DNA from 2 places in the Paenibacillus borealis genome. Region 1 is predicted to be linked to the other one. Evidence: predicted binding sites of a transcription regulator. Region 1 holds the regulator's gene; the other holds the start of a gene.
What was found. Region 1 encodes NrdR, which represses ribonucleotide reductase genes. Its sites were predicted from a motif close to AACACNATATATNGTGTT; they were not measured.

Region 1 (3,414 bases):
GCCGCCCACTTTTGGCGGATTCAGGGGCACTTTTGCCCCTCATTCCTGTCTGTCGCCCACTTTTGGCGGCCTTTGTTTTTCCAAGCCTCCGACTTCCGGGGATTCTGTGGAATTCCGGATATAAGAACACATTCGTCCTTCAGACGGACCTGCTCCAATTTCCAGAGAAGCTTATCCACAACTGACGAATATCGTAATTTCCTATACAATAAAAAAGAACAGCAGCTCTGCCGTTCTTGGGGACAATCAAGCCTTTCTACTCCCAGGCCTAATCTGTATATCTCGCCATCATATATGTACTGTAATATTTGCCGTCTGACAGGATACGGTCCTTCTTCAGTATCCCTTCAACTTCAAAACCAAGGCTCTGGTACAACTGGATCGCCTTCTCATTGGTTTCCAGAACGCCGCTTAGAATCATCTTGGTGATGCCGTTTGTGTCAGCCCAGGCGATGGACGCTTGCAGAAGATGTTTCCCTACTCCGAATCCCCAATATTGTTGCAAGACTCCTACCCCAAATTCCACCTTGTGCTTAAACCGCTGCAGATCATGTCCTTCACACCGGGAATAACCAATGATTCTGCCGTCCGCTTCCGCAACCAGACATATATTCCGCGGATGGCTCATGTCCCTCCCGATAATTTCTTCAAATCCGGCTTCATCAATAAAAGCCTCTCCCGGCACCCGGTCCATATGCTCGGTCTCCCCGTCAACCTGAAGCCTTACCTCGGACAGAGACTTCGCATCTGCCTTAACTGCTGAGCGGATCGTGTAGGTTAAACCCTTGAATTGGTATTCCTGATTAATAATGATCATGGCAATAATCCTCTCTAGACAGCAAAAAAACGGCATCTCTGCCGTTTCTTCTGTGATGGACTCTCAGGGGCTCGAACCCTGGACAAATAGATTAAGAGTCTACTGCTCTACCAACTGAGCTAAGAGTCCGTAGTATGGTGGAGAATAGGGGGCTCGAACCCCTGACCTCATCGCTGCCAGCGATGCGCTCTCCCAGCTGAGCTAATTCCCCATACGCTTGATTTCGAATCCCATTATGTATTCTGAAATCCATTTTGAGCGGTCCGCTCAAGTCACTTTCAAGTTCGTGTGTTTCGTAGGCGACTTCTATATAATACAGAAATTCGGCATCAGTGTCAACACTTTTATAAAATTAATTAATTTCCTGTGTGCAGGCGCTTCACACAGAGGCCAGCCTCACCATATCAAGGCTAGCCCCTCTATGCCAAGATCGGCACATTACCTCTTCACAAGCCTCCTACAGCCCGTCCAGCTCATCAGTACCCTTAGAGAGCAGTCCCTTCAATTCCTTCATGAACATGTTAATGTCCTTGAACTGGCGGTACACGGACGCGAAGCGGACATAGGCCACCTCGTCTACAGGGTAGAGCTGTTCCATGACCAGCTCGCCGATCTGGCGGCTCTCGATCTCGGCCAGGGCGATGCCGCGCAGGCTTTTCTCGACCTCGGATACGATGACCTCCAGGCGCTCTACAGATACGGGACGCTTCTCACAGGCGCGGATGAGGCCACGGAGGATTTTGTCACGGCTGAACTCTTCCCGGCTGCCGTCTTTCTTGATGACGATCAGCGGAGTCTCTTCAATCATTTCGAAGGTGGTGAAGCGGCGGCTGCACAGTTCGCATTCGCGCCTGCGGCGGATGGACTTATTCTCATTGGCTGGACGTGAGTCAAGCACTTTGGTATTGGTGTGATCGCAGTAAGGGCATTTCATAAGCTTCATCACTTCCTCTTAGTAAGAATGGGTGTGCCCCGCTCCTGATAAACCAGGCAGAACGGGGCTTATGTTAATTTCCAGAAATCACCGTTTATTTGTTGTTATGAATATGGCAAGTCCGGCACATAATACAGTTACCAACCGATAGGAGGTGAACAGCAATGAGCCAAAACAACAGCTCCAATAACCTGGTAGCTCCAAATTCACGCGGTGCCTTGGAACAACTGAAATTTGAAGTTGCCCAAGAACTAGGTATCACCCTCTCCCCAGATGGATACCAAGGCAATAAAACTTCTTACGAAAACGGTTCGATCGGTGGTTACATCACTAAACGTCTTGTAACCCTGGCTGAACAGCAATTGGCAGGTCAATACAAATAACCTGTCTCCATAAGCTTGCCTAAAGAAGTATTGAACGGCCTCCGGGCCGTTTGATGCTTCTTTTTATTTCAGCACAAGCGCAATATTTAAGACAGAGCCTCAGAATTCACTGTAGAGCTCCGTGTATTGGTCATAATAATAAATGACACGCTGTACATAATGGCGGGTCTCTCCGAACGGAATATCCTTCACAGCCGCTTCTGTTCCGTCCCACTTGCCTTCATCCAGCCAGCTCTGTACTTTGCCGGGTCCGGCATTATAAGCGGCTATGACCGCTGTGCGGTTGCCGTCAAACTGCCGCGAAAGCGTAGACAAATACCAGGTGCCCAGTTCGATATTGGAAGAAGGCTCTTCTTTTAGCCGCTCGAGCGATACATCGGGAAGCTTGGCCTTTTCCAGCGCCCACTTGGCGGTATCCGGCATCAGCTGCATCAGTCCGAGTGCACCCTTTTTAGATTCGCGGCCGGTCTTGAAATTGGTCTCCACCCGGATGATTGAAGCCACAAGGAACGGATCCATCTGATAAGTAAGGCTGTGTTTGCGGATCTCATCTTTATAATGTATCGGATAAAACCACGACATCCAATTGGTGCCCAGGAACAGAATCGCTGTGAAGCCGATAAATAGCAGCAGGAGTACTCTTTTTTTGCGCAGCCACTTCATCATGAGAGGCCCAGCCTGTCCCACAGGCCGGCAACCTGCCGCTCCGTAGATCCGGGATCACCGCTGTTGTCAATTACATAGTCGGCTTTCCTGCGCTTCAGTTCAATGTCCATCTGCGATTTCAGCCGGTTCTCGGCTTGTTCCAGCTTCATTCCGTTGCGCGCCATGAGCCGGGCCAATTGGACCCTGCGTGGCACATAGACCACAATGATCTGATCGAATAAATTGTCCAGCTGTGATTCGTAGAGCAGCGGAATATCCACTATGACCAGCCGCTGCGGATCTTCCTGATCTAACGTATACATACGGTCCTTAATTTCTGTGCGGATCGCCGGATGCGTCAGATTGTTCAAGGTTTGAAGTGCCTCCGGATCCCGGAAAACAATCTCACCCAGCCTGTTCCGGTCCAGTGTTCCGTCCGGCTGCAGAATCGACTCTCCAAAAGCCTGTACAGCACCGGCCAGCACCGGATGTCCGGGGAGCATAACCTCCCTGGCGATGACATCGGCATCCACCAGAGCAGCTCCCTTGGCGACAAACAGTGCGGACACGGTGCTTTTCCCGGAAGCAATCCCTCCGGTTAAGCCCATAATCATGTACTCACCTCATAATAGCTT
Region 2 (3,414 bases), 3.6 Mb from region 1:
CTGCGGGACTGGACCCGGTACCGGGTGAAAATGGTCCAAGCGATCACGGCCGAAAAGAATCGGATTCATAAACTGCTGCAGGATGGAAATATTAAATTGTCCAGTTTCATCACGGATGTCTTTGGCGTATCGGGCCGCTTGTTGCTAGAGCAATTAATGGATGGCGAGGTGCTGGACGAAGAGCAGCTTCGCGGGCTCGTGAAGACAAAACTAAAGAAAAAAGTCCCTGAACTCATGGAAGCATTGAATGGGCGTGTGCGTCGTCATCATCGGGAGATGATGCGGCTTCACTGGGATCATCTGTTGTATCTGGAGAAGCAAATCGAGCAAGTGGAAGCCCGGATTGAATGCAAGCTAGCCCCATATGCCGAAGAACTGGAGTGGCTCGATTCGATCCCTGGGATTGAACGCAATACGGCTGCGGCTATTTTTGCTGAACTCGGTCCGGAGGTTCATAAGCGTTTCGAAACGGAGGAACAATTGACGTCTTGGGCAGGCGTCAGCCCGGGAAACAAGGAAAGTGCAGGAAGGAAATCTAAAACGAAATGTCTGCCGGGAAACAAGTTTTTGAAACGCGCGTTAACCCAGGCGGCATGGGCCAATGAGAAATCCTCCAATCGTATCGGTCAGCACTTTAGGCGGGTTCGAAAGCGGCGTGGAGACAAAAAAGCGTGTGTAGCCACGGCACATTTACTGGTAAAGATTATTTACAGTTTAATGAAAAACAGATCTGGATACGAAGAAAAAGACGTGCCGGAGAGCACGTCCAAGGAAAAGGCGTTAGCTTATTACTTGAAACAAATCGAAAAGTTAGGCTTAACGGTTCAAGTGACGTCCCCCGAAACGAGCTGATTTTTAAAAATCGCTCAATAATTGGGGTAGGGGGACTTTTTGCGCCTTTAAGAGTAAGTTTATCCCGAAAGAGTTACTTTTAAAACACGTACTAAGCTAATGCCTACTAAAGCCTACGTTTATTTTCGTATAAAAGTGCAATAGAACCGGAATCAGCCCGGCCTGAACTCCATTAGCCAACATCTGTGCTAGAAATCCCTCACACCACCAATCCCCCAAGCGGCTTATCGCTTGGGGGATTGGTCTGCGCACTTGTTCGGGTACGGATTGGAGGCATAGAGTCGATGGCTGCAGTGGGCAGCTTCCCGGTGTATACGGACTCAATTCTCGCCGGACACCGGCGCACAAAAAAGCTTAAAAAAAATACTAATAAATTATAAGAGAATAGAATGCAGGCGGGGCGTGGTTTTCTCCCTTTTTCATGGGCAAATCAGGGGGTTAGAAGGACCTGCCCCTCTATTGACTTTTCAATATATGGTAGTAAAATGATTAAACGTTACTAAATATAGTGTATATAAGAGAAAAGCCAATAAATCTAGTGAAATTGCCCATCATCATTTGTCAAGTAGAAATAGCTATATGTTATAGGAGGTTAGGGACCATGTTGATTGCTTACGATTCCAAGACGGGCAACGTCAAACGGTTCATCAATAAGCTGAAGCTGCCTGCTGTTCAAATCGAAGAGCATATGACGATCGACGAGCCTTACGTGCTTGTTACATACACCACCGGATTTGGGCAGATTCCAGAGAAGGTCTCTTCTTTCTTAGAGAAGAACCATTCCAGGCTCAAAGGCATCGCCGCGAGCGGCAACAAAAACTGGGGTGAGTTTTACGCGCATAGCGCAGATTTAATTGCACAGCGTTACAACGTACCGGTGGTCGGCAAGTTCGAGCTGTCAGGAACATTCGGGGACGTAGAACGCATAAAACAGGAGGTGAGCCGGGTTGCGGCATATTGAACTGAACAACATGTTGATGAAGAGAGACGAAAGCGGCTTTTTCCAGCTGGATAAAGACCAGGAGGCAGTAGCCGAGTTCATACGGGATGTGGAGCGGCGCAGCCTGACCTTCACAACTACCAAAGCGAAGATCGATTACATGATCGCCAATGATTACTACGAGGACCTGTATGACCGTTATTCCGCAGCTGAGATGGAGGATATCTACCGGATTGCCCACGAATATAACTTCCAGTTCCCTTCCTATATGGCGGCTTCCAAGTTCTACACAGACTATGCCGTCAAAAGCAATGACCGTAAGCAATACCTTGAGCATTACCCGGACCGCGTAGCTGTAGTGGCCCTGCATCTGGGACGCGGCAACGTGGAGACTGCCCGCACGCTGACCCGCTCGATGATGGAGCAGCGCCTGCAGCCGGCTACGCCGACCTTCCTCAATGCGGGCAAGAGCCGCCGCGGTGAGATGGTTTCCTGCTTCCTGCTGGAGATGGATGACTCGCTCAACTCGATTAACTATGTGCTGAACACCTGCATGCAGCTGTCCAAGATCGGCGGCGGTGTGGCGGTCAATCTGTCCAAGCTGCGCTCGCGCGGCGAGACCATCAAGGGCGTCGAGGATGCGGCCAAAGGCATCATGCCTGTCCTGAAGCTGATGGAAGACGGCTTCTCCTACGCAGACCAGATGGGCCAGCGCAAGGGTTCGGGTGCGGCTTACTATAATATTTTTGGCTGGGACGTACTGGAATTCCTGGACAGCAAGAAGATTAATGCCGATGAAAGAACACGCCTGAAGACGTTGTCTATAGGCCTGATCGTGCCTAACCGCTTCTACAAGCTGGCGCAGGATAATCAGCCGCTGCATGTATTCGCTCCTTATACTGTCTATCAGGCATATGGAACGCATCTGGATGACATGGATCTGGACATGATGTATGATACCCTGCTCGCTGATTCGCGCGTGAAGAAGAAGGTTGCCATGAGCGCACGCGACATGCTGACCAAAATCGCCATGATCCAGCTCGAATCGGGCTATCCATATATTATGAACAAGAGCAATGCCAATAACGCCCACGCCTTGCGTAATGTGGGTCAGATCAAAATGTCGAACCTGTGCACCGAGATTTTCCAGCTGCAGGAGACGTCAGAGATTAACAACTACGGAGAGCAGGATGCGATCCGCCGTGATATCAGCTGCAACCTGGCTTCCCTCAACATTGTGAATGTGATGGAGCATGGCAAGATTCGTGAATCCGTTCATGAAGGCATGCTCGCACTGACTGCAGTCAGCGATATGACTACGGTCTCCAATGCTCCGGGTGTGGCTAAAGCGAACAAAGAGATGCACTCCGTCGGCCTGGGTGTGATGAATCTGCACGGTTATTTTGCCAAGAACAAGATTGCTTATGAGAGTGAGCAGGCCCGCGATTTCGCCCGGACCTTCTTCATGACGATGAACTTCCATTCGATCGAAAAGAGTATGCAGATCGCAGCGGAGACTGGCGAGACCTTCCATGGCTTCGCAGAATCCGATTATGCGTCCGGCGTGTATTTCGACCGTTACCTGACCACGGACTACCGTCCGGTTACTGCAAGAGCGCAGG

Region 2: nrdI (class Ib ribonucleoside-diphosphate reductase assembly flavoprotein NrdI) is a predicted target of NrdR. The motif match lies at 1,348-1,365, and genes of this name have one in related genera.

What each region holds. Positions count from the first base shown of each region.
Region 1 is NZ_CP009285.1:2,725,398-2,728,811, reverse strand. Features, by position in the region: gene PBOR_RS11320 (GNAT family N-acetyltransferase) at 269-817, opposite strand; tRNA gene PBOR_RS11315 (tRNA-Lys) at 874-946, opposite strand; tRNA gene PBOR_RS11310 (tRNA-Ala) at 953-1,028, opposite strand; gene nrdR (transcriptional regulator NrdR) at 1,275-1,751, opposite strand; gene PBOR_RS11300 (alpha/beta-type small acid-soluble spore protein) at 1,916-2,134, shown strand; gene PBOR_RS11295 (lytic transglycosylase domain-containing protein) at 2,234-2,797, opposite strand; gene coaE (dephospho-CoA kinase) at 2,797-3,393, opposite strand; gene PBOR_RS11285 (manganese efflux pump) at 3,403-3,414, opposite strand, start outside.
Region 2 is NZ_CP009285.1:6,291,691-6,295,104, forward strand. Features, by position in the region: gene PBOR_RS26675 (IS110 family RNA-guided transposase) at 1-852, shown strand, start outside; gene nrdI (class Ib ribonucleoside-diphosphate reductase assembly flavoprotein NrdI) at 1,454-1,813, shown strand; gene nrdE (class 1b ribonucleoside-diphosphate reductase subunit alpha) at 1,800-3,414, shown strand, end outside.